Regions from separate parts of the Robertmurraya mesotrionivorans genome, predicted to be linked through region 1. Evidence: riboswitches for the same ligand, from Rfam matches in the RefSeq annotation. Region 1 holds a riboswitch; each other region holds the start of a gene.
What was found. A riboswitch is a leader RNA that binds a small molecule or an ion and turns the genes downstream of it on or off. The one in region 1 is predicted to bind S-adenosylmethionine.
Positions count from the first base shown of each region.

Region 2: it holds a riboswitch for S-adenosylmethionine, as region 1 does, so the genes downstream of both, ACRX5O_RS13210 (homoserine dehydrogenase) here and metK (methionine adenosyltransferase) in region 1, are expected to answer to the same signal.
Region 3: it holds a riboswitch for S-adenosylmethionine, as region 1 does, so the genes downstream of both, ACRX5O_RS21345 (sugar ABC transporter substrate-binding protein) here and metK (methionine adenosyltransferase) in region 1, are expected to answer to the same signal.
Region 4: it holds a riboswitch for S-adenosylmethionine, as region 1 does, so the genes downstream of both, ACRX5O_RS13380 (2,3-diketo-5-methylthiopentyl-1-phosphate enolase) here and metK (methionine adenosyltransferase) in region 1, are expected to answer to the same signal.

Region 1 covers NZ_JBPCCH010000001.1:34,483-42,288, reverse strand. The annotation lists gene ACRX5O_RS00230 (C39 family peptidase) at 1-340, shown strand, start outside; gene asnB (asparagine synthase (glutamine-hydrolyzing)) at 341-2,236, opposite strand; gene metK (methionine adenosyltransferase) at 2,479-3,681, opposite strand; SAM riboswitch class I at 3,905-4,043, opposite strand; gene ACRX5O_RS00215 (thiol-disulfide oxidoreductase DCC family protein) at 4,116-4,493, opposite strand; gene pckA (phosphoenolpyruvate carboxykinase (ATP)) at 4,695-6,281, shown strand; gene ACRX5O_RS00205 (DUF2584 domain-containing protein) at 6,319-6,561, opposite strand; gene ACRX5O_RS00200 (alpha/beta hydrolase family protein) at 6,596-7,375, opposite strand; gene ACRX5O_RS00195 (ABC transporter substrate-binding protein) at 7,508-7,806, shown strand, end outside.
Region 2 covers NZ_JBPCCH010000007.1:86,658-94,463, forward strand. The annotation lists gene ACRX5O_RS13195 (ammonium transporter) at 1-280, shown strand, start outside; gene ACRX5O_RS13200 (DUF294 nucleotidyltransferase-like domain-containing protein) at 341-1,312, shown strand; gene ACRX5O_RS13205 (exonuclease domain-containing protein) at 1,302-2,030, shown strand; SAM riboswitch class I at 2,104-2,217, shown strand; gene ACRX5O_RS13210 (homoserine dehydrogenase) at 2,285-3,559, shown strand; gene ACRX5O_RS13215 (electron transport protein) at 3,643-5,499, shown strand; gene ACRX5O_RS13220 (alcohol dehydrogenase catalytic domain-containing protein) at 5,514-6,656, shown strand; gene ACRX5O_RS13225 (protein-glutamine gamma-glutamyltransferase) at 6,753-7,481, shown strand; gene ytvI (sporulation integral membrane protein YtvI) at 7,617-7,806, shown strand, end outside.
Region 3 covers NZ_JBPCCH010000022.1:2,119-9,924, forward strand. The annotation lists gene ACRX5O_RS21320 (VOC family protein) at 58-456, shown strand; gene ACRX5O_RS21325 (YdeI/OmpD-associated family protein) at 513-1,166, shown strand; gene ACRX5O_RS21330 (anthrone oxygenase family protein) at 1,206-1,658, shown strand; gene ACRX5O_RS21335 (DNA alkylation repair protein) at 1,860-2,567, shown strand; gene ACRX5O_RS21340 (cold-shock protein) at 2,821-3,021, shown strand; SAM riboswitch class I at 3,414-3,521, shown strand; gene ACRX5O_RS21345 (sugar ABC transporter substrate-binding protein) at 3,703-4,815, shown strand; gene ACRX5O_RS21350 (sugar ABC transporter ATP-binding protein) at 4,883-6,385, shown strand; gene ACRX5O_RS21355 (ABC transporter permease) at 6,387-7,388, shown strand.
Region 4 covers NZ_JBPCCH010000007.1:122,008-129,813, reverse strand. The annotation lists gene ACRX5O_RS13415 (electron transfer flavoprotein subunit beta/FixA family protein) at 1-26, opposite strand, end outside; gene ACRX5O_RS13410 (ZIP family metal transporter) at 462-1,205, shown strand; gene ACRX5O_RS13405 (YitT family protein) at 1,369-2,247, shown strand; gene ACRX5O_RS13400 (Spo0E family sporulation regulatory protein-aspartic acid phosphatase) at 2,300-2,539, opposite strand; gene ACRX5O_RS13395 (1,2-dihydroxy-3-keto-5-methylthiopentene dioxygenase) at 2,779-3,312, opposite strand; gene ACRX5O_RS13390 (methylthioribulose 1-phosphate dehydratase) at 3,332-3,946, opposite strand; gene ACRX5O_RS13385 (2-hydroxy-3-keto-5-methylthiopentenyl-1-phosphate phosphatase) at 3,951-4,604, opposite strand; gene ACRX5O_RS13380 (2,3-diketo-5-methylthiopentyl-1-phosphate enolase) at 4,601-5,833, opposite strand; SAM riboswitch class I at 5,922-6,029, opposite strand; gene ACRX5O_RS13375 (pyridoxal phosphate-dependent aminotransferase) at 6,113-7,288, opposite strand; gene ACRX5O_RS13370 (carbon-nitrogen family hydrolase) at 7,418-7,806, shown strand, end outside.

The DNA of each region.
Region 1 (7,806 bases):
ACTAGCTGAAAAATATTTACCTGGACAAATTGAAGATTTAACCGGTTCACCTTTTAATGATCTAAAAATACACCTTTCTGACAAGCGTCCTGTCTGGGTGATCACCAACACTTCTTTTAAAAAGCTGTCATCCAATCAATTTGTGACCTGGCATACTCCAAGTGGTGTGATTGATATTACCTACAAAGAACACTCTGTTTTATTAACAGGCTTTGATAAGGATTATGTATACTTTAACGATCCATTAACAGGTGAAAAAAATAAAAAAGCACCCATAATGGATTTTGAAGAATCCTGGGTGCAAATGGGAAGTCAGGCAATTACCTACCTCCCTCGCTAATTAGCTTTGTAACACTTTTTCCGCTAAGTATTCCTTCTCGAAGGAATACTTTTTTTCTACATACACCTGATGCCATACCATAAACATAAGAACCGTCCAAATCTTTCTGCTATTATCGGCTTTTCCTTGGCAGTGATCCTCAAGCAATTGAAGCACATACGTCTTATTTAATAAATAATCTGTATCACTTTCTCTAATAATTGTCTTCGCCCACTCATTCATCTCAGCCTTTAACCAGTGACGAATTGGAACAGGGAAGCCTAGCTTTTTACGATTAAGAACATGCTCTGGTACAATTCCTTCTGCTGCTTTTCTAAGAACGTACTTCGTTGTTCCATTGGCTGTTTTTAAACTTGTTGGAATTTTAGAAGCAACATCAAAAACTGCTTTATCTAAAAATGGAACACGAAGCTCTAACGAATGAGCCATGGTCATTTTGTCAGCCTTTAATAAAATATCTCCACGCATCCATGTATGAATATCAATATACTGCATACGGTCAACTGGATCGTAGCCTTCACTTTCTTTATATAGAGGCTTTGTGATATTCGTGAAATCTAAACCTTTGTTATACGTATTTAGAAGATCACTCTTTTCAAGCTCACTAAACATTTTTGCGTTTCCGATATAGCGTTCTTCTAAAGGAGTCAAACCACGTTCAATAAAGCTCTTCCCACGCATACCTTCTGGCATCATTTTCGCTAGTAAACGTAAAAATGCTTTTCCAACCTGTGGAATTTTATTAAACACCTCTAAACTCTGAGGCTCTCTATAAATATTGTAGCCACCAAATAGCTCATCTGCACCTTCTCCAGATAGAACCACCGTAACGTGCTTACGTGCCTCACGTGCCACAAAATATAAAGGTACACATGCAGGGTCTGCAAGCGGATCGTCCATATGCCACATAATCTTTGGCACTTCATTCATATACTCTTCTGGAGTAATGATATAGCTAATATTTTCTACTCCAAGCTTATCAGCCGTTTCCTTAGCGACATCAATCTCACTAAACCCATTATGATCAAAACCTACAGAAAATGTCTTAATTGCTGGATGAAATTCTTTTGCAATGGAAGCAATGATCGAAGAGTCAATTCCACCAGAAAGGAACGAACCAACAGGTACATCACTTCTCATATGAATTTTGACAGAATCAAAAAGAACATCTCTAATTTCCTTTACAAAATCACTCTCTGATTTTCTTACTGGGTGGAAATGCGCCTTCCAATAACGCTTAATTTCCATTTCAGATCCGATTTTCTTTGTAAAGTAGTGTCCTGGTTCTAATTTTGAAATTCCTTCTGACATCGTATAAGGCTCAGGAACAAACTGATATGTTAAGTAATACTGTAAAGAATCATAGTTTAATACATCATTTTGCAGTGCAAGTAAAATACTCTTTTTCTCAGATGCAAAGAATGTCTTTTCCCCGTCATCAAAATAGAAGAAAGGCTTGATGCCGAATGGATCACGTGCACCATAAAGCGTCTTCTCAACCTTATCCCAAATAACAAAGGCAAACATTCCACGAAGCTTCTCCACAGCTTTTTCCTTCAGATGGCTATACAGGGCAATAATTACTTCTGTATCGGAACTTGTTGCAAAGGTTATCCCTTCTGCCATTAGTTCTTCTCTTAGCTCAACATAGTTATAAATTTCCCCGTTAAAGATAATCCAGTATCTTTCGTTTTCAAAATGAAGAGGTTGATGCCCACTTTCTATATCAATGATACTTAACCGACGAAACCCAAATTGAACATGAGAATCATAGAAATATCCATCATCATCAGGTCCTCGATGCGTAATCACATTATTCATATTTTCAAATTGTTGTTTTTGTCCATCACTAAACACTTGCGATTTGTCATGAACACATCCAATAAAACCACACATGTATGTAACTCACCTACTCCGTTCTTACGAGTTTAATCTTCCATTCAGAAAGAATACCTATTAATACTACCACTAAAATTATCGAATCGCACTGTCTAATTGAGCATTTCCTAAAAATTCAAGCTTACTACCCATTGTTTACATCCCTTTTTGCTTCTAAACCACCATACCCTTATAGACGTAAAGAAAAACCGGGAGTTACAAATTTTCTGTAACTCCCGGCTGATTACTTACTATTATAATTATCTTTCAAGAGCTTCCTTACGAAGCGTGTCAGCTTTATCTGTACGCTCCCATGGAAGATCTACATCTGTACGGCCAAAGTGACCATAAGCAGCAGTTTGCTTATAGATAGGACGTCTTAAATCAAGCATTTTAATGATTCCAGCTGGACGAAGATCGAAGTTATTACGTACAACTTCAATAAGAACATCTTCACTTACTTCGCTAGTTCCAAAAGTATCAATAGAAATAGAAACTGGATGTGCAACACCGATTGCGTATGCAAGTTGTACTTCTACTTTATCTGCTAGACCTGCAGCAACAAGATTCTTTGCTACATAACGAGCAGCGTAGGCAGCTGAACGGTCAACCTTTGTAGGATCCTTACCAGAGAATGCACCGCCACCGTGACGAGCATAACCACCGTACGTATCTACAATAATCTTACGTCCTGTTAATCCAGCGTCACCTTGTGGTCCACCGATAACGAAACGACCAGTTGGGTTAATGAAATACTTTGTATCTTCATCAATTAACTCTTCTGGTACAACAGGGTTAATAACATACTCTTTAAGATTACGTTGAATTTGCTCCAAAGTTACTTCAGGATGGTGCTGTGTTGAAATAACAATTGTATCAATACGAACTGGCTTATTATTTTCATCGTATTCAACTGTAACCTGAGTTTTACCATCAGGACGAAGATAAGGAAGAATATCATCCTTACGAACTTCAGTTAGTCTGCGAGCTAGTTTATGCGCTAAAGAAATCGGAAGAGGCATAAGCTCCTTTGTCTCGTTACATGCAAAACCAAACATTAACCCTTGGTCACCTGCTCCAATTGCATCGATTTCTTCATCAGACATAGACCCTTCACGTGCTTCTAGTGCTTGGTCAACTCCCATTGCAATATCAGCTGATTGCTCATCAATTGAAGTTAAAACCGCACATGTTTCAGAATCGAAACCATATTTTGCACGAGTGTACCCAATTTCCTTAATTGTTTCACGAACAATCTTTGGAATATCTACGTATGTAGAGGTTGTAATTTCCCCAGCAACTAATACTAAACCTGTTGTTACTGACGTTTCTGCAGCAACACGAGCATTTGCGTCTTTTGCTAAGATAGCATCTAAAATTGAGTCTGAAATTTGGTCACTGATTTTATCTGGATGACCTTCAGTAACTGACTCGGATGTAAATAAACGACGTTTTTTTGACATCTCCTGACCTCCTATTTATTTATACTTGAGAAAAAGGTATGCTTATTATATAAACAAAACCTTCCATTTGATACGGAACTCATTCCCTAAGTAGTATGAAATAAACATGCCATTTTTATTATGGAGGTTTGAAAAATTACCCACCCAAATAAAAACTTTATGCAAAATAAAAAACCTTCCCTGCTTGAGGAAAGGGTGATAGCAAAGTAATTTGCGCCTTTCGCTCTTATCGTTCAAGGACTAAAATCCTTGCCTCAGGTTAGCACCTTCTCTTTTATATTAATTACAGTTATTGTAATTAATTATTAAAGCAGGTTGCTGGGTTTCATAGGGCCTGTCCCTCCACCAGCTCGGGATAAGAGAGTATCCGTTCAATGTAGAATAATACCGTATCACGTCAAATACTGTCAACATCTTTATGAAAAATAGTTAATTCATTCTTCAAATAATGAGCAACTGTTATCTGCGCATTTCCTTTTATTGAGTTTGTATCGATTTTTTGCTATTAGTCGGTAAACCCGGATTCCAATTAAATGTACGAAGGGGAGGTGAAGCACTAACCCGAACAAACATGTAATAGGAGAAAGAAGCAATAGCCTTCTTACAGCCCAATATCCCACAAGTACCTTACCATCTGGATTAATAATATGAATTTCCCTTCTAAGATCCACTGCCTTGAACTGAGGGCTAAAACCTTTTCTCTCATATTCCTGAAGAGACATCCACGTCACCTTTTTTCTAATATCAAGCTTTTGAAAGAGCCTTTTGGTGTTTTGACATAATGAACACTGAGCATCATATAATGCGATCATTTCCAATTAAATTCGTCCCTTCTTTTAATAGTATAGACTATTAACTCGGATTCTTGTTTTTATGAAATGAAAAGCTTAAAAAATAGGTCGAATAAGATGTTTTTTCTTGCACCCTCTAATATTTTTATAAATAGTATAGACTAATTAAGTTAATGTGTTATACTAATTAAAAAATAACAAATAAAGGTAGGTAGTCATCAGATGAACTCTGTCCGTATTTCTAATCAATTAAGTGAATTGGTAGCCTCTGGTCATGTGCATGTGCAACTATCTGTACCACAATTAGTCGAAAAGGTTCTTACTAGAAACGAAGGAGTCTTGACTTCGACAGGAGCTGTTCGAGCAACAACAGGAAAATATACTGGTCGGTCTCCAAAAGACAAATACATTGTTGAAGAAGTTTCTACAAAGGACAAGATTGACTGGGGAGCTGTTAACCAACCAATCTCTCCAGAAGTGTTCGATCGTTTATATAATAAAGTACTAAGTTACTTGAAAGATAGAGATGAGTTGTTTGTTTTCAAAGGGTTCGCTGGCGCAGATAAGAAGCATCGCCTGCCCATTCAAGTGATAAATGAGTTTGCTTGGCATAATTTATTTGCCCACCAGTTATTCATAAGACCAACAGCAGAAGAGCTTTTGACTCATGAGGAACAATTCACAGTCATATCGGCTCCAAACTTTAAAGCAGACCCTATTATTGATGGTACTAAATCTGAGACTTTTATCATTGTCTCCTTTGAAAGAAAGACCGTATTAATCGGTGGTACAGAATATGCAGGAGAGATGAAGAAGTCCATTTTCTCGATCATGAATTACTTACTGCCTGAAAATAATATTCTCTCTATGCACTGCTCAGCAAATGTCGGCGTTGAAGGTGATGTAGCTTTATTCTTCGGCTTATCAGGAACAGGTAAAACGACTTTATCTGCTGATGCGAATCGACGCTTAATCGGAGATGATGAACACGGCTGGTCAGCTAACGGTGTTTTTAATATTGAAGGAGGCTGCTATGCTAAGTGCATTAACCTTTCAAGAGAAAAGGAGCCTCAAATCTTCGACGCGATTCATTTTGGATCTGTGTTAGAGAATGTCGTGCTGAATAAGGAATCACGAGTCGCTGACTATGATGATGGAACATTAACTGAGAATACGCGTGCTGCTTATCCTATCCAATCTATTAGTAATATCGTGGATCCAAGTGTCGCTGGTCACCCTAATACAATAATATTCCTAACAGCAGATGCTTTTGGGGTACTACCTCCAATTGCAAAGCTATCTAAGGAACAAGCGATGTACCATTTCTTAAGCGGATACACTTCAAAACTTGCTGGTACGGAACAAGGAATCACTTCACCACAAGCAACATTTTCAACTTGCTTCGGCTCTCCTTTCCTACCATTAGAAGCAACTCGCTATGCTGAAATGCTAGGATCCAAGATTGACGAGCATAATGCGAAGGTTTATCTAGTGAATACAGGCTGGACTGGTGGCGAGTATGGAGTCGGAAGTAGAATGAAGCTATCATACACCCGCTCCATGGTACAGGCAGCTCTCGAAGGGGAACTAAACCATGTAGAAACATGTAAAGACCCTATTTTCGGATTGGAGATCCCCCTTCATGTTCCAGGTGTTCCGGATGATGTTCTTCAGCCAAACCGAACATGGGCTGACCAAGAGGCGTACCAGATTAAAGCGAACGAATTAGCCACTAAATTCAAAGATAACTTCAATAAATTTGCAAATGTTTCAACACAGATTATCGAAAAAGGCGGTCCTTTAGTTTAATTTTTAAAAAAGAGCGTAATCAGTCGATTACGCTCTTTTAATTGGATGAATGTAAGGAGATCAATTGATACTCAATCGTCGTTTTTTCACCTTCTAAAATTACTTTTTTAATTTTTGCTATGCCACTAACTTCCCCATCAATCGTTCTTCTTACCTCAAGAGGAATGTCTATTGGATATAAGCGATATCCTTCTTTGGTTAGTGTAAATAGGTTTTCCTCTAGTCGCTTTTCTCTACCCTTAGTAACAATCATTGTATTAAGCTCTAATGGCATACCCATAATTCTCCACTCCTTTTCTTATATTTTATCATTATTATGACTGTTTTTTCATCCATTGTGTTAATTCTGTAACGACTTTTCGGTTAATACTTGGAGGAAAATAATGTGTCAACTCCTCAAAATACCAGCTCTCGACTGGATGACGCATATCTTTTAACCTCTCTTCCAATTTTCGCGCATGGTCCACACTTACATTTTGATCCTTCGATCCATGAATGATTAAAGTTGGACACCGTAATTGTTCAATATCATACAATGGAGTCCGAAATTTATATCTCTCTGGATATTTCGTCGGTGTACCACCAATGACTCTCTTCATCATCCTTCTCAAATCTTCTCTTTCCATATATGTAAGATTCATATCACTTACTCCACCCCAGGTGACGAGAGAGGCTGTATCAGGAAACTTAATGGCAGTTAATAATGCCATCACCCCACCACGAGAGAATCCAAATACATGTACCCTTTTCACTCTTGAATGCTGCTGTAAGATACGATACCCTGCAAATGCATCTTCTCGATCATCTCCAGCAAAATCTTCATTTCCTTCTCCTCCTTGATTTCCTCGGTAGTAGGGGGCAAATACAATAAAGCCTTCACTAGCAAATTGCACCAACCTAGATGGCCTTACCTTTCCTACACTTTTTATTCCACCCCTTAAATATAAGAAACCATCTAACGCTTTCTCTCCTTTAGGTTCTGCTAACATTCCTTTCACCTTAAATCCATCCGAATAATACGTTACTATCGATAACTCCACATGTGGATGAGGCGAAGGAAACCTCTCCATATCAACAATTTCTAGAGTATACATACCTTCTATCACACTCCCTTACACATGTTTTTCATCTAGGCATTCACACATTTTTTTCGACTTCATACGATATGTTAGGCTCCCAAACCGTTCACATAAAAAAGTTTATCTATTAAGGAGGTTATCCATAAAATGAAAAAGTCATTTAAGATTTTCTTTTCCATGTTCCTAGTCGTCATTCTCATTATACCGATTGCTGCCTGCAGCAAGGAAGAAGTCCAAAAAGTACGCATTGGTGAAGTAACCCGTTCCATTTTCTATGCACCTGAATATGTTGCCATAGAAAAAGGTTTTTTTGAAGAAGAAGGATTAGATGTTGAGCTAACAACTACATCAGGTGGAGACAAGACAATGACTGCCCTGTTATCCAATAGTATTGATGTTGCTCTTGTTGGTTCTGAAACATCTATTTACGTTTATGCTCAAGAAGC
Region 2 (7,806 bases), on a different contig from region 1:
AGGGTTCTTTGCAACACCAGAATTAGCGACAGTTGGTAAGCCTGGTTTATTCTATGGCGGTGGCTTAGAGCAACTTGGAGTTCAAGCAATGGGTGTTGGTGTATCAGGTTTATATGCATTCGTCGTCTCATTTGTCATCCTAGTGATTGCAAAGAAAGTACTTGGAGGATTGCGTGTAACTGAAGAAGAAGAAATTATGGGTCTAGATGTAAGTGAACATGGTAGCTACGGATACCCAGAAGTATTTTTAACTAGTGAAAATCAAAAAGTTTCTTCATAATTAATAAGGAGAGCCTCATTTTATGGGGCTTTCCTTATCTACTTAAAGGGCGTGTAGGATTTGAGTTCATATGAATCAATAAAATTATGGAAAGAAACTCATGTTGCAGAGTATATATCAAATTCAGATTCTCTAAATAAGTTCCACGACGAGATTATGATTAAGGTATTTAAGGCTGCGAGTGCCCGAATGAATGCTAAACCACCGTGTGCCTTTGTATGGTTTATTACTGGTAGCGGGGGACGATTTGAACAAGGATTAATAAGTGACCAAGATCATGGGATTATTTTTCAAGAAGATAGTCAAGAGGCAGGTTCTTATTTTAGTGAATTAGGAAAGGAATTATCAATTGGATTACAAATAGTTGGTTACCCATTGTGCGATGGTAAGGTAATGAGTTCAAATCCACTATGGTGTCAAACATCTGCCAGCTGGAATAAACAGGTGGTAAGTTGGATGGAGGAGAGCAGTTGGGTTTCGATTCGCAATTTGCAAATTTTCTATGATGCTAGAAAACTTGTAGGTGACCATGATCTCCTTTACCATTTAAAAAACGTGATCCACGAATATAGTCATTCCCATCCTCAATTTTTAGGCCGATTATTAGAAAATGTAAAACATGTAAAAAAGACGATTGGTCCACTAGGACAAATCATTGTTGAGGAGAAGGGAATACATGCTGGAGCTATTGATTTGAAGTATTCTGCTTTTATACCATATGTGAATGCAGTTCGGCTATTGGCATGGAAAGAAGGAATAATCGAGACTAGTACAATAGGTAGATTAAAAGAGCTAAACAAATTAGAGAAGTATGAGGAGTTATCTCAATATCAGGAGAATTTTTCGCAACTTCTTCAGTTCCGATTAGATCACCTTTCTTTTACGGCTTCTTATGATGATTCCCACTATTTGTATGTAAAAAAACTTACGAAAGACAATCAAAAATTAATTAAAAAGATACTGAAAGATGGAAAGAAGCTGCAGCAATACGTTCATAGAATGATTGAAAAGGGTGGAAATCATGGCGTTTGAACCATTTATTCATTTTGTGAGGGGAATCCAGGGGAAATTGGGGACAAATGTATACAGTGGCTTACAGGGACAAAACGGTCAGCATGTTGCCTTTTTGCGTCAAATTCAAAAAGAACTGAATTCAGACAATGCCTTACTGATTCCATTGTCTGAATTAGAGGTGACGGTTTTTGACCTTGAAACAACGGGCTTCTTTCCTGAAAAAGGCGATGAAATTTTGTCTATTGGTGCTATAAAGACAAAAGGTGCGTATGTGAAAGAAGTCGAGTCCTTTTATTCTTTAGTTCAATATGATAAAGAACTTCCAGTCCAGGTGAAGGAGTTAACAGGAATTTCTGAAGAGGAGCTAAAGAGTGCGCCGCCGTTATCAAATGTTCTGCTGGATTTTTATCACTTTGCTAGAGGAACGCCACTTGTTGCACACCATTCAAATCATGAAAAAAACTTCTTGCAAGCAGCGAACTGGAAACAATTCAAAGCCCCTCAGAAACATCGCATCATTGATACGTCATTCCTATCAAGAGTTGCCGATCCAGAATTAACCCAAAACAAGCTTGAAGATATTTGCGAGCGGTATGGAATAGAAGTAGTGGATAGACATCATGCACTAGGAGACGCTAAATTGACAGCTGTTCTGTGGTGTATTTTTATTGATAAAGCTCAGCGAAAGGGATATGAGACTCTTCAAGATATATATAATCTTATGGCAAAATTGTAAGATTCTATAATTCTTCTTTACTTTTAAAAAAAGTTTGTGCTATTATTATCCATAAATCAACTGAATATTGGATTTCTTATCCAGAGTGGTGGAGGGGCTGGCCCGATGATACCCGGCAACCGATTTTCTTTTTATAGAAAACACGGTGCCAATTCCTGCAAAGCAATCGTGCTTTGACAGATAAGAAGAGATGATAACAATACACCCTCTTCTTTGGAAGAGGGTTTTTTATTTTATCAGAGGAGGAAAACATGATGGAAACGGTAAAAGTGGTTCTTTTAGGATTTGGTACGGTAGGTTCAGGTGTGTATGATTCCATCCTTCATACTCATCAGGAGAAGCTGGAAAAGGTAATTGGTAAGAAGGTTGAAATTGTTGGTATATTAGTGAAGACAGAAAAGGAACGTCAGCTTCCCAAGAATATTATTGTAACTACAAAGATTGAGGAAATCCTAGCTCTCCCAAAAATAGACTATGTGTTCGAAGCAATTGTTGGTATTGAACCAGCCTATTCCTATATACAGTTATTTTTAGATCGTGGCTGTCATGTTATAAGTGCAAACAAGGAATTGCTTGCTAATCGTGGTGAGGAGCTTACGGAATATGCTTTAAATAAAGGTAAGTTCTTAACGTTTGAGGCAGCCGTTGCGGGAGGGATTCCTTTACTTAGAACGATTATTCAACTCCTTCAAGTGAATGGGATTTTAGTTCTAGAGGGTATTTTGAATGGAACGAGCAATTACATCTTATCAAAAATGAGAAATGAGAAATTAAGCTTTGGAGAATGCCTGCAAGAGGCACAACAACTCGGTTACGCAGAGGCTAACCCAGAAAGTGATATTTCTGGTAGAGATGCTTTCTACAAGCAAATGATTTTAAGCAGTTTAATCTACCATGAGCAGCCCGACTGGGAAAAGGTTGAAAGAATTGGGATTGAAGAAGTCGCATTAGAAGATCTAGCCTTAGGTGAGGTGCATGGATTAAGGCTAAAGCTGCTGGCCTCTTTGAAAAGAGAGGATGAGGGAATCAAGGCAACCGTAAAGCCAACGTTTGTAAGCACCGAACATCCTCTTTACAATGTGGAGGGGGTAGATAATGGCATAGTTATTAAGACAGATTTGGTTGGGACTCTTATGCTCCAAGGACCAGGAGCTGGTTCAAAGGCTACTGCAAGTGCTATGATTGAAGATTTAGTACAAATTGAACAACAAAAACAACCGTTGCAGAAAGTTCATCGATATAGCTATCAAGCTCAAAATGAAAAAGAGACTAACGAAAGTACTCAATTAGCGGTATTTCCTCTGCAAAATAAGGAGGAATGGCTTAGCTTAAAAGCGGTTTTAAATGAAAACTCAAAGCATTTAAATATCCTTCAAGAAGTTGTAAAAGAGCTTGATGGTCGTATATACGGAAGCTTCTTATACGAAGGCGAGCTAGAATGTATAAAGCTACCTGTCTTATATAAACGTTATTCAGTATCACCGATCGGTCTAAAAAGAGATCATTTGAATATGGTTTATAGTTTCTAGGAGAAGATGCATAATTATTGCGTCTTTTTTTTGTATCGTAAAGCTCCATAGGGCAAATAATATGTTTGCTATGGAGGTGCAGAATGAGAAAACTATTAATTTTGTTTGGAGTAATTATGCTTATCTTCGGTGTTGCAATCTATACATTGACAAATGTTTCGATTGATTACGCATTTGTACCGGAAGCAGAAGATGTAAGGGAATCAGAAAAAAAATCGAAAATAGCTTCTGTGTCAAACCAAGTGGAGATGGGAACACCTGAACAGATTGAGTTAGGGCGAAAATTATTTTATGAAGAGACCTTTGGGAATGAAGTGTTTTTTTCAGATATTTTAGGTATGTTTAACGGGGCCTTAACGTTAGGCAACATTGGAAAGGCGATCTTAAAATTAAATGGGGAGGGTACGAATAACCTCAGGGTCGAAGCGTATAAAGATTTTTCAGTTGGTGATTTCAGCATAAAAAAAGGTGACTTAATTGATACAGGTCTTGATGTGGCTAAAGGGGCTAAGACACCAGTTGGATTTAAGGTAGTGTTTGATGAAGGGAGATTAAAAGCAGGTGTTAGCTGTGCTGCTTGTCATGCCTCCGTTGATGAAAAGGGGAAAATTATGGAGGGAGTCCCCAATACGGATTTGCAAATCGGTCTAGCTCTTGCGATGGGTACTAATACAGCCTCCTATTTTACTCATACAGAACTAGAGGATATTAAAGAGTATATTAGTCAAAGCTCTGTACAAATAGAAACATCGAATGGAACAAAAGATGCCTTACCTGATATAGATAAGTTTGAAAAATTCGTGGATGCAGAGATTATTAAATGGCCTGCAGGGAGTAATGACACGACCATTGATTTACATAATAATCCTGTTCAAGTTCCTGACGCGATGACGAATGGTGATCGTCCATTTGGTTGGAGCGGACAAGGTCAAATCGGTCCTTTTGATGGGATTTCGGCAGCGATTAATAATGCCCATTCACAAAATATGGATGCGGTCTCAGCCTCTGAGATTAGTAAGTATACGATGAAAATAGATAAGGAAGTATATTTGGGAACCGTTTTACAAAATGCAGCGAATCCAAAGTATCGTTATGATGGAAAGTCATCGCAAAAGCCATCTGACTTTTTTGCGAAAGTAGACCCTACCCCGGGAGTACCTGGTGTGAATCAATTGACTAAATCTCCCACCTATCCAAAAACCTCCTATATGACATCTGTAGGGGTCTTATCAAGCTCGGCTGGGTATAAGGTATATGAACAATTAAACGCGATGAGTGCATACATGAATTCTCTTTCTCCGGTACCAAGTGGAATACAAAAGGATAATGAAAAATCAGAGAAGGGTGAAAAAGTATTTACAAAAGCAGGATGTATTTCTTGCCATGCAGGGACATTTGCAACGAGCAATAAGTTGATTTCAGTGGAGGAAATAAAAACGAATGCCTCACGTTCAAAGGGGTTTTCGCCATTAAAGGACTACCACGATGTACCAAAAGTATATGAAGAGGGAACGTCTGTACCACTTCCTAACAATCCAAAAATAGATGTAATTAAAACAACACCTGAACAAGAGCAGTTGCTTAAACTAGCTTGGGGATTTACGAATACAAAGGGAGCCTACAAAACCATTAGCCTTTATAACCTCTCTAGAAGTGCTCCTTACTTACACGATGGCGGAGTGGCTGTTGGTCCAAATGGAGAGGTTGGAGTAGCAGAAACCATTTTACAAGGGAAGCTTCCTGATCCATACCATAGTCTAAAAGCGATGGTTGACTCAAGGTTAAGAGAAATAGTGATTGAAAGCAATACAAAGAACAAGAGTTTATCCACTGCGAATGTGACTGGTAAAGGACATTCCTTTTGGGTAGATCAAACGACAGGATTCTCTGAATCTGAGCAGGATGCACTTATTCACTACTTGCTGACTCTCACTGATTAGAAGGGGTGAATAAGGTGAAGGCTGTTACTTATCAAGGGTTATTACATGTAGAAGTCAAAAATGTACCTGATCCAGTCATTCAGCTTCCAGATGACATCATTGTACGAGTCACTGCCTCTTCGATCTGTGGTTCAGATTTGCATCTATACCATGGAATGATTCCAAGCCTCGAAAAGGATTATGTTATTGGACATGAAGCGGTCGGTATCGTTGAAGAGCTCGGGAGAGAAGTAACCGGAATAAAAAAGGGTGATAAGGTGGTTATCCCTTTTAACATTGCTTGTGGGCATTGTTTTTACTGTGAAAATGGTCTAGAAAGCCAGTGTGATCTTGCGAATAAAGAGGTGAAGCCAGAAGTTGGTGCCATGTTTGGTTGTTCACGACTGTACGGAGATTATTCTGGAAGCCAAGCAGAATGGTTGAGAGTTCCGTTTGCAAATTTCACTCGATTTAGAGTACCTAATGATAATGAGTTACAAGATGATGCTTTAGTTCTACTAGCGGATGCGCTCCCAACTGCCTACTGGGGAGTAGTGAATGCAGATGTAAAGCCTGGTGATACGGTTATAGTAATCGGAAGCGGTCCGATTGGGTTGTTAACACAGAAGATTGCTTGGCTAAAGGGAGCGAACCGAGTTATCGCCATTGACAGAATTCCTTATCGATTGGAACATGCAAGAAGAACCAATGGGGTAGAGGTATTCAATCTTGAGGAGATAAATGAGCTATCAGACCATTTGTTAGAGATAACCAAAGGGGGAGCAGATATTGTCATTGATTGTGTTGGAGCAAGTGGTAAAATGACACCGGTTGAACTTGCTGAAACAGCACTTTTTCTACAGGGGGGCGGCCTTACAGCAATTAAGATGGCGAGCCAAGTTGTTAGAAAAGGGGGAGTTGTTCAACTCGTTGGGGTGTATGGTCTTAGGTATAATGGGTTTCCTTTGGGTGATTTTTTTGCAAGAAATATTACACTAAAAATGGGCTTTGCCCCCGCCATACGTAATACGCAATTCCTTTATGAGCTAGTGAGTAAAGAGAAAATAAAGGTTAATGATATTATCACCCATCACATCCCTTTAGCTGATGGTGAAAAAGCATATAAGTTATTTAATAAAAGGAAAGAAAATTGCTTGAAAATTATATTAAAACCGTAATGAAAGGGGGCGCATGCCCCCTTTTTACGCAATATGGATGCCTCTTTTCCCATTGAAGCATAGCATGTAGTAATGGAGAAAGGAGGTAAAGGATTTGTGATTATCGTTGCGGGAATGAATGTAGAGATACCCCCTTTTCAATTATCTAGCAAACAAGCAGAAATTTTTCACTTCTTAAAGAACAGTAGTGAAGTGCATATATATGTTCATAGTAGAGAGCTTTTGTTTGAATTGATGTTACGAGAGAACATGATAAATAGTGCCAATGCATTGAACGAAAGTGAAGTAGAATTTTCCGTATTTCAAACATCAAAGTTCCATTCCGTTTATTGGTTAAAAACATCAAGAGGTTATATGCTTAAGCCAAATGTGCTACCCTCTGATGCAATAAAAGATATTTTTCATAATGGGGTAGAGTACGGTTTTGAATGCTCGACAGCCATTGTTGTCATATTTTATTATGCTGTTCTTCAATCCATTGACGAGAGAGCTTTTAATCATCTTTTTAATCATCTACTCGTTTGGGATTGGAGCTATGATGAGGACCTAGGAATTATCACAAAAGTGGGCTCGGATTTTATTCCGGGGGATGTGATGTATTTTTACAATCCAGATTATAATAATTCGGTTTGGATTGGAGAAAATGTTGTATTTCTAGGTGAAGATAAATATTTTGGTCATGGGATTGGAATTGGTACCGCGGAAGAAATGATTAAAGCCCTTAATACATTGAGAAAAACAGGTGCCACGAGATCTGCTCACTTAATACACCAGCACAGTCGTTTAAATTATAAGTATTTATCACAGTTTGCTAAGCAAGTATAATGAGTTGGAAAAGGACAATTGATCCATTTATTAGAAGGGGTCATTGTCCATTTATATTTATTTGATGTTAACTCTTTTTTCCATATGAAAATGGCTGTATACTAATACTATGGAAGGAAAGTAGGAGAGAAATACATGTTAAAAAAGCTTCTTATCATTATTATCTTGTGCAGTGTAGGCTTTTTCTTACTGCCGTATAGTTTGCCATTAGTTTTTGCTTTAGTTACAGCTATATTTTTAGAAGGATTAGTTGAGTTTTATAAAAATAAACTTAGGATTGCACGAGTACATGCTGTATTAGCATCATTCTTAACGTACATATTAG
Region 3 (7,806 bases), on a different contig from region 1:
TAATCAAACTAGACTGTAGATAAAAATTACACTAAAAAACTTAAGGAGTTGAACCTAATGGGAAAAGTTACACCATTCTTAATGTTTCAAGATGGCAAAGCAGAAGAAGCAATGAATTATTACATATCAATCATTGAGGATTCAGAAATTACAAGTATTGTTCGCTATGGGGCGAATGAATCTGGAGATGAAGGAACAGTAATGAAGGCTACTTTTTCTTTAAAAGGGCAAGAATTTATGTGTATTGATAGTAATCTGAAGCATCAGTTTTCATTTACTCCTTCCATTTCAATTTTTGTTACTTGTGATAGTGAAGAGGAAATTAATAGCATTTATCAGAAACTTATCGAGGGTGGACAAGCGCTTATGCCAATTGGGGACTATGGTTTTAGTCAAAGGTTTGGTTGGCTAAATGATCGATTTGGAGTATCGTGGCAACTAAATCTCCCTTCGTGAAAGTCCTATAAACGAATAGCATAGCAGCCGATCGAAAATTGAAAAGAGGTACCTTGATGGCAAATAGTAGAATGAATCCAAAAGTTGATGATTATTTAAGTAAAACTAAAAAATGGAAGGAAGAATCTGAGAGGTTGAGACATATTGTTCTTGACTGTGATCTGACTGAAGAGTTTAAGTGGATGCATCCGTGTTATACGTTTGAGAAAAAAAACATCGTTTTAATACATGGATTTAAAGAATATTGTGCGCTTCTGTTTCACAAAGGTGCCTTATTAAAAGATCCCCATGGAATTCTTGTCCAACAAACCGCGAATGTACAGGCGGCACGCCAGATTCGATTCACCAATCTTCAAGAAATAGTTGAACTAGAACCCATTTTGAAAGAATACATTCTTGAAGCCATTGAAGTTGAAAAAGCCGGTTTGGAAGTGACTTTAAAAAAGAATACAGAATTCATCATTCCAGAAGAACTTCAAAATAAATTCGATGAAACACCAGACTTGAAAACTGCTTTTGAAGCATTGACGCCGGGACGGCAAAGAGCATACATTCTTTATTTTTCTCAACCGAAACAATCCAAAACTCGAGTGTCAAGGGTTGAAAATTGTATGGAGAAAATTCTCAGTGGAAAGGGATTAAAGGATTGCACTTGTGGACTATCTCAAAAAATGCCCTCCTGTGACGGCTCGCACAAGAACATTCGATAAGCAGCATATCATTAATTAAATTTTTAGGAGATAATTAATTTGGATTTTTTAGGTTTTATTACATTGATAATAGCTGGATTCACTGCTTGTGCTGAGTTTACTTCATTTGCCTTAGTACATCCAGTTATCCGTCATTTACCGCAAAAGTACCATATACGTTTTGAACAAGATTCACTGAAAACATATGGAATTATTATGCCGATATTAATGCCTTTAAGTGTAATTCTAACCGTAATATACGCATTATTTACTAATGAAATTGGAGGTTTCGAACTTACTATCCGTATTGCTTCTGCCGTGATGTTTATTTTAGCAACCGTAATAACTATTAAATATAATGTTCCAATTAACAAAGAAATTAAACAATGGGATGCTGATCATCCTCCCCCTGATTGGATGGAGATAAGAAAACGTTGGATGTTCTTTCAATCTATTCGGTCTTGGTTGCTTCTTATTGGTTTCATGTTACTTTGTTTATCGGTTTCAAATTAGGAATTGTGAGAAGCTAATCTATTACCAGTAACTACTTTGTATTGGGAATGCTTTATGTTCTCTTTTTTGTATGGAGAAAATAAATGTATTATTCTGTTTTTGATTCAAGGAATGGTAAGATTGAGATGTATGGAAGACTCAATAAAGTATATTAGTTGGTTATTATTAAAAGGCTAATTTTTAGGAAGGAAGTACAAAGCTATGGATTTCGAAACAGTGATGCAGGAGCTTGAAGCCCTCGGTAAGGAACGAACTAAAAAAATGTACATATCTAATGGTGCGCACGAGCCACTTTTTGGCGTAGCTACAGGTGCTATGAAACCAATCGCAAAGAAAATAAAAATCAATCAAGATTTAGCTGATGAGCTTTATGCTACGGGTAACTACGATGCAATGTACTTTGCTGGCATTATTGCAGACCCAAAAGCCATGACTGAGTCGGATTTTGATCGTTGGATGGATGGAGCGTATTTTTATATGCTTTCCGATTATGTGGTAGCAGTAACTTTATCAGAGTCAGATATTGCACAAGAAGTAGCTGATAAATGGATCGCAAGTGGTGACGAGTTGAGAATGTCTGCCGGATGGAGTTGCTACTGCTGGATGTTAGGGAATCGCAAAGACAAAGAATTTTCCGAAAGCAAGATATCCAATATGCTTGATACTGTGAAAAGTTCGATTCATGATTCGCCAGAACGAACCAAATCCGCTATGAATAATTTCGTATACACCGTGGGAATTTCCTATTTGCCGCAACATGAAAAGGCAGTCGAGATCTCGAAGGAAATAGGAATTGTAGAAGTCAAACGGGACAGTAAAAAAAGTAGTTTACTAAACGCATACGAAAGTATTCAAAAAGAAATGGATAGAGGGAAGCTTGGTTTCAAACGCAAATATGTAAGATGTTAAAAATAGTCTCGAATCGGGGTGTGATTCCAGAAGGATTGACACTCTTTTTTGTTGATATACTTAAAGAGGTAGTTTTCAGAGAAATTATAAGTCAGTTGTCTTCTTGCAAATACTTATAAAAAATGTTAAACTTTAGTAGAATTATTTTTGTTCGGTGTAAAGGATAGTATAAGATTAACTTTTCGTCTTGATGATCACTGAGTCCAAGGATAGTAACACATTGTGTGCAAAGCACACAGCAGGAGGAAACAAAATGGAACAAGGTAAAGTAAAATGGTTTAACGCAGAAAAAGGTTTCGGATTTATCGAGCGTGAAGCCGGAGAAGACGTATTCGTTCATTTCTCAGCTATCCAAGGGGACGGTTTTAAATCTTTAGACGAAGGTCAAGCAGTTACTTTTGACGTTGAGCAAGGTCAACGTGGAGCTCAAGCAGCTAACGTACGTAAAGCTTAATAATAAAAACAAACTAAGCAGGCTCTTTTTAGAGTCTGTTTTTTCTTTTAAATAACAAGGATCCCCACTCACTGAATGAGCAGGGCACAATGTAAGAAAGTAAATCAAATGGTAAATAAAGTGTATCACATAATAACGAATTCACCTAATTTCGTTTGTGTTAATTATAGCTTTCAATTTAGCTATAGTTCACCAATTCGTCGTAGACGGTGAGAATCTTTATTAGAGTAAAGTGGGGACTTTTGATGAACTTAATACATGGGCAGAAGTTATTCTGGCTGTCTTTGGAAAAATATCTCTATTAAAAATATTTAGAAAATACTATTGACAATTTGTTAATAGAATATTAAATTAAGTTTTATACTTTATTAAAGTAAATGAATAAATACGTTCTCTTATCAAGAGTGGCAGAGGGACTGGCCCGATGACGCCCAGCAACCGTTCCGTTTGGAATTGGTGCTAAATCCTGCAAAACAAGAAATTGTTTTGAGAGATAAGAGAGGAGTAGTCCTTATTTTGTGATGAAACCTCTCTTTTCTGGAGAGGTTTTTTATATTTTAGGCGGTGTTAAACTGGGCTATTGATTTGCGCTTCAGTAAAATTTTAACAGCCTAATAAAAAAACTCTCCTAAGAGCAACGTTGGTAAGAAGGCATAGAAAACAAAAAGGGGAGAAAAAAACATGAAGAAGAACTTTTTAAGAAGTACATTTGTATCAGCAATCGCTGCAACACTTTTGCTTACAGGCTGTGCATCAGGGGGAGAAACAAAGGAAGCAACAGGATCAAACACACCGATTGAAGGTGTACCTGAACGCTTTGCAAATGGAGACCAGCCGAAAATCAAAGTTATTCGTAAAATTGGCGGGGACGATCACACAGCTCAATTCTTAGCTGGTGCGAAACAAGAAGGTGAAGCTTTCGGTTTCCAAGTGGATGTATTTACTGCAAATGGAGATACAGCGAAATTTCATGATGCGATTAACCAAGCGTTAAATCAAGATTATGATGGATTTATTATTTCTCACGGTGATGATGATGCTACCGTTAATGACATACAGAAAATTGTTGACGCAGGAAAGGGCGTAGTCGCATTTGACTCGAATGCAAATTTAACTAGTGTTGACGGTGTTACTCTTGTATCACAAGATGATGAAGCGTTAGCTACTCTATCATTGGACCAATTAGTAAAGGAAACAAAAGGGGAAGCCAATATTGCATACCTATGGGTAGACGGATTCCCGCCGATGGTTAGACGAAATAAAGTTTATGAAGATGTATTAGCAAAAAATCCTGGAATTAAAGAAGTGGAGCGCTTTGGGGTGGCAGCAGCTGATACGAGTGTTCAAACCCAAAATGCTGTTGCCGCGATGCTGAATAAATACCCTAAGGGTGAACTTGATGCGATTTTTGCAACATGGGATGCTTTTGCTATCGGTGCAGCTCGCGCGTTAAAAGAAGCTGGCAGAGAAGAAGTTAAAATCTATGGAATCGATGTTTCAAATGCTGATTTGCAGGAAATCCAAAGAGAAGGCAGTGCTTGGAGATATACGGCAGCTGTTGATCCTAAGTTGATTGGTGCAGTAAATATGAGAATACTTGCGAAGAAATTAGCAGGCGAGGAAACACCACAAACTTATGATTTGGAAGCTTCACTTATCTCTCAAGAAGATCTTCAGAAATCAAAAGATCCTGTTAATATGGTCAATCTAACTGAAATCATTGAAGGATGGGGCCAATCGACGGAATTTGAAGAAGACTGGATGACGACGTTGAAGGAACACTATCAGAAGTAAGGGACTTATTGATAGACACTCTCTTTTCACAAGATAAAGAGAGTGTTTCTTTGAAAGGACGGTTACAATGACCACTTTAGAGATGAAGAATGTCTCAATTGAATTTCCCGGTGTAAAAGCATTAAATGAGGTGGACTTTTCGGTTGAAAGCGGGAAAACTCATGCCTTAATCGGAGCCAACGGTGCTGGGAAATCAACGCTGATGAAGGTTCTTTCAGGGGCATACGACCACTATACTGGTGAAATCACAATGAATGGACAGCCTCTTTCCATTCGTTCCCCCAAGAGTGCCATGGATTCAGGAATTCAAATTGTATATCAGGAAGTGGATACAGCGCTGATCCCTTATTTAACGGTTGCTGAAAATATCATGTTAATGGACACGGTACATAACATGGGAAAGAAGCAATGGGTCAATTGGAAAAGCCTGCATGTGAAAGCGGCCACCATCCTATCGGAAATGAATTTGAATCTTCCTACTAAGAAACTAGTAAGTGAATTGACATTGGCAGAAAAACAAATGGTCCTAATCGCGAGAGCCGTGTCGAAAGAATGTAAATTTCTCATTTTGGATGAGCCGACAGCACCTCTTAGCCATACAGAAACAAATGAATTATTTCGTATAGTACAAGAATTAAAAAGACGTGGTGTTGGAATTATTTTCATATCACACCGACTTCCAGAGATTTTTGAGATTTGTGATGAAATAACGATTATGAGAAATGGGGAAGTAGTCGAGAGACAGAGAATTTCGGATACCACCCAAAACAAAGTAGTGGAGCATATGCTTGGCCAAAAACTCGGTGAACAGTTTCCTGATAAATTCATGACCATTGGAGACACATTCCTTGAGGTAAAAGGACTTACAGATAGAGATAAGATTAAAGATTTCAGCATGAAAGTCAGAGCAGGAGAGATTGTGGGAATCGCTGGGCTTGTAGGTGCCGGTAAGACCGAGTTCTGTAAAGTCCTATTCGGGGCTGAAGGCAAATTAATGGCAGGAGAAGTCAAGGTTAACGGAAAAAGGGTTAGCGTTAAAAATCCTTATGAAGCTGTTAAGAATGGATTTGCCTTGGTCCCTGAAGAGCGCCGAAAAGAAGGTATTCTTGTATATGAATCAGTTGAATCAAATTTAACCGTAGTGAATTTAGGACGTTTTTCAAAGGAATTAAACTTCTTGGATCGCAAAAAAGAAAAGTTAGTTGCAAAAGCAATGATCAATCGTCTTGGAATAAAGACACCTTCTGAAGAAACAAAAGTTCAAAATCTTTCTGGTGGTAATCAACAAAAGGTTGCAATTGGTAAGTGGCTCGTAGCCGATGCTGATGTCTATATTTTTGATGAGCCGACCAAAGGTGTAGACGTTGGCGCAAAAAAGGACATTTTTAATCTTATTTCCGAGCTGGCAAGCCGCGGAAAGGCTATTATTTATGCATCATCTGAGCTATCAGAGATCATGGGAATTACTAATCGGGTCTATGTTCTTTATGATGGAAGGTCAGTGAAGGAACTAGAAACAAACTCAACCAATGAAGAAGAACTATTATTCTATTCAACAGGGGGCAGGTAAGATGGAGGCAAACATAACAGCAAAGAAACAGACCCCAGCAAAAACGTCATTTGATCTTTTTCAATTTTTTTATAAATATGGAACGATTATTACGATCATTGCACTCATTATCATATTTTCATTGGCCAATCCAGCTTTTATCCAGGGAAATAACATTGTAAATATCCTGCGTTCCATTTCAATTGTAACCATCATTGCAATTGGAATTACAATCAGCTTAACCGTTGATGGCTTCGATCTTTCAGTTGGATCGGTGGCATCCTTATCGAATGCAATCGTTATTTCCATGTTCGTCTGGTTTTCGCAAAATACCTTTGTAGCTATTATCTCGGCAGTTGCTGCAGCGTTAATTGTAGGAATATTGAACTCCATTATGATTGTAAAAATGCGGATTCCTGATATGTTAATGACGCTAGCGACAATGTTCGTTATTCAAGGAACGGCATTGACCTATACAAAGGGAGCGACCGTTTCACAAAACATGGTGTTGCCTGATGGGACCATGGCAGAAGGTCTGATTAGTCCGCTTTTTTCGAAAATCGGTCAGGTACCGTGGATTATTTTGATCATGGTCGTTGTCGTTGTAGTGGTTCATATCTTTTTAACGTATACAAAACACGGAAGATACATGTATGTGATAGGTGGCAATAAGGAAGCAGCAAGACTATCTGGAATTCCTGTTAATAAATACAAAGTGGCAGCTTACCTGCTTTCGGCGCTTTTTGCAGCGATTGGTGGGATTGTCTTAGCTTCACGGGTTATGACATCTGAAATCAACTCAGGTGCACCTTACTTAATGGATTCTGTAGCAGCTGCCTTTATCGGATTTTCCGTTTTAGGTGCGGGTAAACCAAATGCATTCGGAACCTTTGTAGGTGCAGTGTTGATCGGGATTTTAGCAAACGGCCTCGTGATGATGTCCGTTCCATACTACGCAATGGACATCGTAAAGGGAACGGTCTTAGCATTTGCACTGGCAATCACATATTATAAACAAAAATAGTTAGTTGAAGAGGGCCTATTCGATGTTGATAGGTCTATTTTTATTCGTAAATATAGACACCTTCTTTCAACTAAGGAGCTAGATTTGTTGATGAGGATAATTTTCACAGTACGTAGAATATATATTATTCTTAAAAGTTACTATTAACTTCATAATGCGAGAAGGTATGAGAAAAAAATACAATTGATGCACAGATGGAAATGGTAAAATAAAGAAAAGTGAAGTTGACAAAGGGGTAATTATATTTGATTTGGTTTATATTAGGTTTTTTATTCGTCCTATATGTAATTTTTAGCCTTTCAACAATTAAATACCAGTTAAGGTTGATTATTAAACACCTTAACATTAAGGAAGAACCCCCTAAAATTCCTGATGAGGAAATTGAAAAAGAATTACAAAATGACTTGAAGAGTTAGCT
Region 4 (7,806 bases), on a different contig from region 1:
TGCTTGACACATACTACAATGTGCATAAAAATCCCCCTCCTTAATAACTAATGGCTAAATCACCTATATATATTTTGCAAAGCTTCGTAATAACGATATATGTATCGGTTTACGAGCATAGTACAAACAAATTAGTTGATATTTTATGTGAATAATATAATTTGTATGCGTTTTCAAAAATTATGTCGGTATGAGAAGTGGATTGCTTACGGAATCTTCATTTTTTTATATTGACATATTTAAACAATGGGGTTTATCGACTATGATGGAATAACAATTATTTTTTGAAGGGAATGATACAGTACTTACCATTATAGTTACTATATTAAAAGAAATTGAACATTTCCCATATGATAAAAATCACAGATGTCATGTAATTATCATATATGTAATTGTGTGAGCAATCGCTCTTCCTTATAATAGAGTGTATTACCTAAGTTTTAATTTTAGGGGGAACCTGAATGAATGAAGTTTTGCTTGGAAGTGTTCTCTCCGCTATGTCAACGGGATTAGGAGCAGCAATCATTTTGTTTATGCATCGATCTGTGACACACCGTTGGAGAGATATTTTACTTGCTTTTACGGCGGGTATTATGATGGCAGCTTCCACGATGGGCCTGATTCCTGAAGCCCTTAATACTGGCGGGTTTATACCACTAATGATTGGTATCCTTTTAGGGGTAATTACCTTAACTTGGTTAGAGATGAGAATTCCTCATATTGATTTACAGCATACGACTCAAAAATACGAAATGGAATTTGATGAAAAAGCGATGTTGATTATTGCGGCGATTACGCTCCATAATATTCCCGAAGGATTATCAGTTGGAGTTAGTTATGCTACAAATGCTGAAGGTAATACAGGTAATCTAATCGCTTTTGCAATCGGACTCCAAAACGCTCCAGAAGGATTTTTAGTTGCACTATTTTTAGTGAATCAAAAAATTGAAAAAGGCAAAGCGTTTATAGTTGCTACTTTAACAGGTGCAATTGAAATTGTTACAAGTTTACTAGGTTTCTATTTAACTTCCTTTGTTGAAAGTCTCGTCCCATATGGTCTAGCCTTTGCAGCAGGTGCTATGCTGTTCATTATATATAAAGAGTTAATACCTGAAAGTCATGGGGATGGCAATGAACGAACATCAACTTATTCCTTTATTTCTGGTTTACTATTTATGATATTGTTAATTGACCTCTTTTCCTAATATGAATTCGGCATGAGTGATACATGCCGCTTTTTTATTCCCTTTGAGTGATCAAGTTCCAGATTTACCTACATAGAAACGATTTATTGTATAATAAATAACAAGTATCAATACAAATGGAGGTGACTTAATGGAAAAACAACTTATTCATGAAGCCATTCAAATGAATTTAGAGAACCATATACAGCACCGAAAATTACCGAAAAAGAGTATTATTAAAAGAGCTATTTTTATTTTTATTGGCGCTATCCTAATGGCTGTAGGATTAGAGATTTTCCTTATACCCAATCAAATTATGGATGGTGGAATCGTCGGGATTTCAATTATTTTGTCTCATATTACTGCGATTAAAATCGGTCTAATCATCTTCATTTTAAATGTTCCATTCTTTTTCATCGGATATAAACAAATCGGAAAAACCTTCGCACTATCTACACTCTTCGCTATAACCATATTATCAATCACAACCGTATATCTACATCCTGTTCCTGCCTTTACTGATGACATCCTGTTAGCAACGGTTTTTGGAGGGATTGCCTTAGGTGCTGGTGTAGGAATCGTCATCCGCTATGGAGGATCACTGGACGGCACAGAAATCCTTGCCATATTAATCAATAAAAAGGTTCCTTTTTCTGTTGGAGAAGTGATCATGTTTTTTAATATTTTTATTTTTGGTACCGGGGGATTTGTGTTTGGATGGGACCGAGCGATGTATTCGATCCTAGCTTATTTTATTGCTTTTAAAACAATTGATATCGTTATTGAAGGGTTAGATCAATCAAAATCTGCATGGATCATTAGCGATAAGCATAAAGAAATTGGTGATGCGATTTTGGCTCGACTCGGCCGGGGTGTCACCTTCCTTACTGGAGAAGGAGCCTATACAGGAGACGATAAAAAGGTTATCTTCTGTGTCATTACACGACTGGAAGAAGCAAAGCTCAAGCTCATTGTAGAGGATCTAGATAGTAATGCCTTTCTGGCCGTTGCAGACATTGCCGAAGTTAGAGGGGGAAGATTTAAAAAACGAGCTATTCATTAGAATACCTACAAAAAAGGAAGGAGCGCTATCGTCTCCTTCCTTTTCAATCTATTTAAACGCATATGATGTTATTAGGCCATACAAACATAGCTTGTTTTCTGGTAATCTTTATTTCTTTTTTGCTTTTCTTCTTCTCTTGTGATAAGCATTGATATTCAAAAATTAGCTTATCTAGCTCCTGACTACACTCAATTGTCTCTTCCCCACCTAGACCATTTGCTTGTGCAGATTCAATCATTTTCTCTCTCATTTGTTGAATCGTGGCAAGCATTTCTCTGCTATTCTGCTGCACCCCGTTAACCTCCTAATACTCCTTAAATCCCCTAAATAAAAATCATCACTTGATGAATTATTGCAAGAATTTGAATAAAAGTAAATAGAATCGCAAAATAAGACATAGTTTTCTTAATATTTCTGTATACGACAAAAAACACCCTAAAATCCCTATTACTTTTCGACAATTATCGATTTTATCCACCAAAAGCAATAAAGACACTAGGTGTTTAGACTCTAGTGCCTTGAAAACTATTTTTAAGCTTCTACTTCATTTTTTTCGTAGATTGGAACCCATCCTTCAGTTGTTACAAAAATACGGATGGCAACAACTTTTCTATCCTCTTGAAGGGTAAAATAATGTCTAACATTCGGAGGAACTGAAATAAGATCACCAGGGTTTAGAAACACCTCGAAAAATTCTCCGTCTAATCCTTGGATAATAAACACTCCGTGTCCACTAACAATAAAGCGGACCTCATCGTCTGTATGGTGGTGTTCTTGTTGGAAGTTCGTTAATAGTTGCTCTAGGTTTGGAGTGTGTTCAGCAAGAGAAATAACATCCTGTGCTTTGTATCCACGCTTCTCTGAAATTTCGGTAATTTCAGTTGAGAATACAGATAAGATTTCTGCTTTCTCTTCATCTGTTAAAATATATTTCTCTTGAAGGTTGCTAGGAAGTTTTGTAATATCCCAGTGCTCATAGATTACCTCTTGAGATTGTAAAAACGCTGCCACTTCTTTTTGATCTTTAATTTCTTCTTTTGTACTTTGAAATACGATATGTGCCATTTTTTTACTCCTTTAAATTTTATTTTTTATATTCTAAAAGTCTTAGATGATAGCGAAATAAAAATTCGGATGCTTCGAGTAGTTTTTTTGCCTCGAATGCATTTTTTCCCCAAACGGTTATCCCATGATTTCTGATTAACACAACGCCTTTATCCTCTTTTACATGCTCACTAAACTCCTGTGCTAGTGTCGGAATATGTGCTGGATTACTGATAATGGGAACTCGAAGAACGGCATCCTCTTCCCATAAATCAAATGCTTTAATGAGTTCCTGGCCAGTAAAGGTGATTTCTCCTTGATCGCCATATAATTCAGATATGATATTATTATCAATCGTATGAACATGTAAACTACAACCAGCAGCTGTTTTTTTATAGATTTCCACATGTAATAAGGTTTCAGCAGATGGCTTCAAATGTGTCTCATTTACTGGGTTTCCATTTCCATCGACGAGCAGAAAATCCTCTGACGTTCGCTTCCGCTTATCCTTGCCACTTGCTGTTACTAAGAATTGTATAGGATTGTCGCTAACCTTTATAGCTAAATTCCCGCTCGTTCCCATAAACCAATCTCGAACAGCAAGCTCATCCTTCACATCAGCAAGCTGCTCCCAACGTTCTGTTAACAGACTCATCCAATCAACTCCTAACCTTCGACATATGCTTGATCACATCATAGAAATCAACAAACTCTCTATGATTCAAGCCATACTCTTTCGATTTTTCTAATAGTAGTTCTCTTGCAATGACTAGATCAGCCTGTTTAGCTGCTTGCAAATCGGTTACTGAATCACCAATAACGACTTTGTAGAAATCTTCTTTAAGCCCACGAATAATACTAGGTTTACAGCAGCCGCAATCATTTTGGCAATGTTCATCACATGCATTTGGCCAAAGAATATTGATATATTCGCCACTAAAATCAGCAGCATTACAATACACTCCTGAAAAAGGGCCATAAGCTTGTAAAATGGGATATACAAAGAAATCAATACCACCACTAACAATATACAAAGGAATATCCTGTTCTTTCAAAAACTTCACAAAATCAGGAAATCCTTTGCGAATTCTAACATTTTCTAATGAATACGTAATGATCTCTTCTTTTTTTGAGGAAGGCAGTAACGAGAAAAGCTTTCCCACTCCTTCTCTGATCGAAATCCTCTCAGATAATATGTCGTCCTTCAGCGCTTCCCATTCGGGAGGAGCAAATTTTTTCATAATGGCAATAATATTATCCTTCTCGGTAATCGTGCCATCGAAATCACAAAATACGGCTATTTTCTTGGTCATGATTGTTTCGCCACCTCAGTGACTCCCCACAGTTCGATTGCAGTTGCCAGTTCAGGATATTGCTGCGAGTTTTCTCTCAATGGCAATCCTTTTTGACTTAACTCAATAGCTTGGCGGAAAGCAAGACCTCCACCTTTCGCACCAGCCGGATGCCCATGAACGCCACCACCAGCATTAATGACACTATCTAAGCCAAAATCTTGTAGTAAAAGTGGAACAAGTCCAGGATGAATACCAGCTGAAGGCACTGGAAAGCCCTTATTCATAGCTTCTGATTGATCTGTTAACGCTTCAGCAATCGATAATGCTGCTTTCTTTTCCAAAGCCACCGAACCGTATGGAGATGGGAATAGAGACAAGTCGGCTCCAGCGTAACGCAACAATTTTCCAAGTAGTAGGGAATGAGAAATTCCGTATACATCAGACGAAGTGAGTGCTCCACTCACAGCTGGATGTGCCATAATCGGAAGACCAACACCCTCTTCTTCGCGTAATTCTTGAAGAACATCAAGACCATACGCAAACACATTAAATAATAGTAAGTCCGCACCAAGTTCTTTTGCTCTTTTAGCTTTGTCAATTAATTGAGACGTACGTCCTGTCAAGTTCACAGCATACAAGGTACGATGTCCCGTTTCTTCATAAACCTGTTGCAGAACTTCTCTTCCACCAGTAATTCTCTGTTCAAAAGGAGTTAATGGGTTTTCAAAAAGAATTTCGTCATCTTTTACAAAATCGACTCCACCCAATGCCTGTTCGCGCAATTGGCTGAAGAGGAATGGAAGATCTCTACCAAGAATTCCTTTAAAAATACTCATCAATAACGGACGATCATATACCCCAAGCTTCTCTCTTAGACCATTAATACCAAACTTAGGACCTGGAAAAGCCGATTTTAACTCTTGTGAAAAATCAAGATCTAATAGCTTAATCTTCCCGTCAAGAGACAGCTTTCCAAACACCGTTGTTAAAATAGCTGGAAGATCTAGCGAAAAGTTATTTGAAGGATAAGCGATTTTTAACACCGCTACCGTTTCATTCGTATGTTCATCTATGTGTAATTTTTCTGCGGAAATAACTCTACCTTTATATTTTTTCAATTGCTCTTGCTCAAGCTTTTGTAATTGAGTCCATGAACCAACCGTTAAACCAAGCGCAATTTCCTCTGCTTTTTTCTCAGGATTGTGTTTGGCGTCATGTACCAAGTACGTTGCGATGATCTCACTCATTTGCTTTCGTCCTTTCTCTCCTATACGCATATACATAAAAAAACCTCTTCTTATCATCAGGAAGAGGTTAGTATCGTAAACTAACATCTCCTTATCTATCAGCCTTTGCTGCAAGAATTAGCACCGTGCTTACAAAACATGTAAGTCGGTTGCCGGGCTTCGTCGGGCTCGTCCCTCCACCTGCTCTTGATAAGAAAACGAATGTTTTCATTATGGAATTATTGTTTATACTTTCAATTGATTTTGATTATTCCAGAATTTAATTCGACTGTCAATACATTAACTAAAAATTTGGAGCTTTGAAATTCTTTCAACCGCTTCTCGCAAACGTGCTTCCGAGGTTAGTAACCCAACTCGGACATAGCCTTCTCCCCATGTACCAAAACCAACTCCAGGGGCAACAGCAATATGTGCTTTTTCTAGTAATAGATCTGAAAATTGTTCAGATGTATAACCAGTAGGAACCTTTAGCCATGCAAAGAATGACCCCTCCGGAGCTACGACATTCCAACCTAATTCTTGAAGTCCTCCGATAAAGACGTCTCTTCTAGATTCGTACAATGCATTTAACTCACGAACACAACTTTGAGACTCAGTTAATGCGGCAACTGCCGCTTCTTGGACAGCTCCAAAAAGACTTACATATAAATGGTCTTGCAACAAATTAAGGGCTGCAATGACACTTTCATTTCCAACCGCAAAGCCTACTCTCCAACCAGCCATATTATACGTCTTAGATAACGTATAAATTTCAATCCCTACGTCTTTTGCACCTTCTGTTTGTAGAAAACTAATCGGTTTATGACCATTAAAGCCTATCGCTCCATAGGCAAAATCATGAACAACACAAATCTCGTGCTCTTTAGCTAGTGCAACCGTATCCTCAAAAAAATTAGCATTGGCTATTGCGCCTGTCGGGTTATTCGGATAATTTAAGAACATAAGCTTAGCCTTTTCAAGCTCGCTATCTGTTAGAGCTGAATAATCGGGAAGAAATTGATTCTCCTCCTTCAATGGCATCGTAATCATTTCTGCTTGTGCAAGAGCAACTCCCGACCAATAGTCAGGATAACCCGGATCGGGGACGAGAACATGTTCACCTGGGTTTAATAGGCATTGTGGGATTTCAACAAGCCCAGCTTTGCCTCCGAAAAGGATGGCAACTTCTTTCTCTGGATTGATATCTACGTTATATTCTCTTTTATAAAATGTCGCAGCAGCCTCTTTTAATGATGCGAAGCCTTGGAAGGGAGAGTATTTGTGATTATTCGGATTCTCTGCTGCCACTTGCAGTGCTTTTACGATATGTGAAGCTGTCGGTTGATCAGGGTTTCCCTGTCCAAGGTTTATCACATCATGACCATCACTGATCTGCTTATTTACTTTTGCAACAAGTGAAGCGAAGAATTGTTTAGGTAAGCTTTTTAATAATTTTGATTGAGGATATATCATCATTTTTCCACCTACTTTATATATTCGGGTAATTGGCAATTTTTATATTGAAAAACTAGTCACAAATGTATATCGTAAATGACAACTTGTAAAGTATTTTTACTAATATTTTTTTAGAAAAGGTGGTTTCTTATGAGAGTTTCCTGTATTCAGATGGACATAAGCTTTGGAAATGTAGAAGAAAACTTTCAAAAAGCGGAAAGATTAATAGAGTCAGCAATGGCTGAAAAACCTGACTTAGTCATTCTTCCAGAGTTATGGACAACAGGTTATGATTTAACCCGCCTCGATGTTCTTGCAGACGTGGAAGCAAAAAAGAGCATTGAATTTTTGCAGAAATTAGCTAAACAACATCGTGTGCATATAGTTGGTGGATCTGTTGCTTCTCAAGAAAACAACGGTGTGTATAACACACTGCTTGTCATAAATAATGAAGGAGAACTTGTTTCCACATACAGCAAAGCGCATCTTTTTAAGCTGATGAACGAGCACGAACATCTTCAATCAGGAAGTACAAAAGG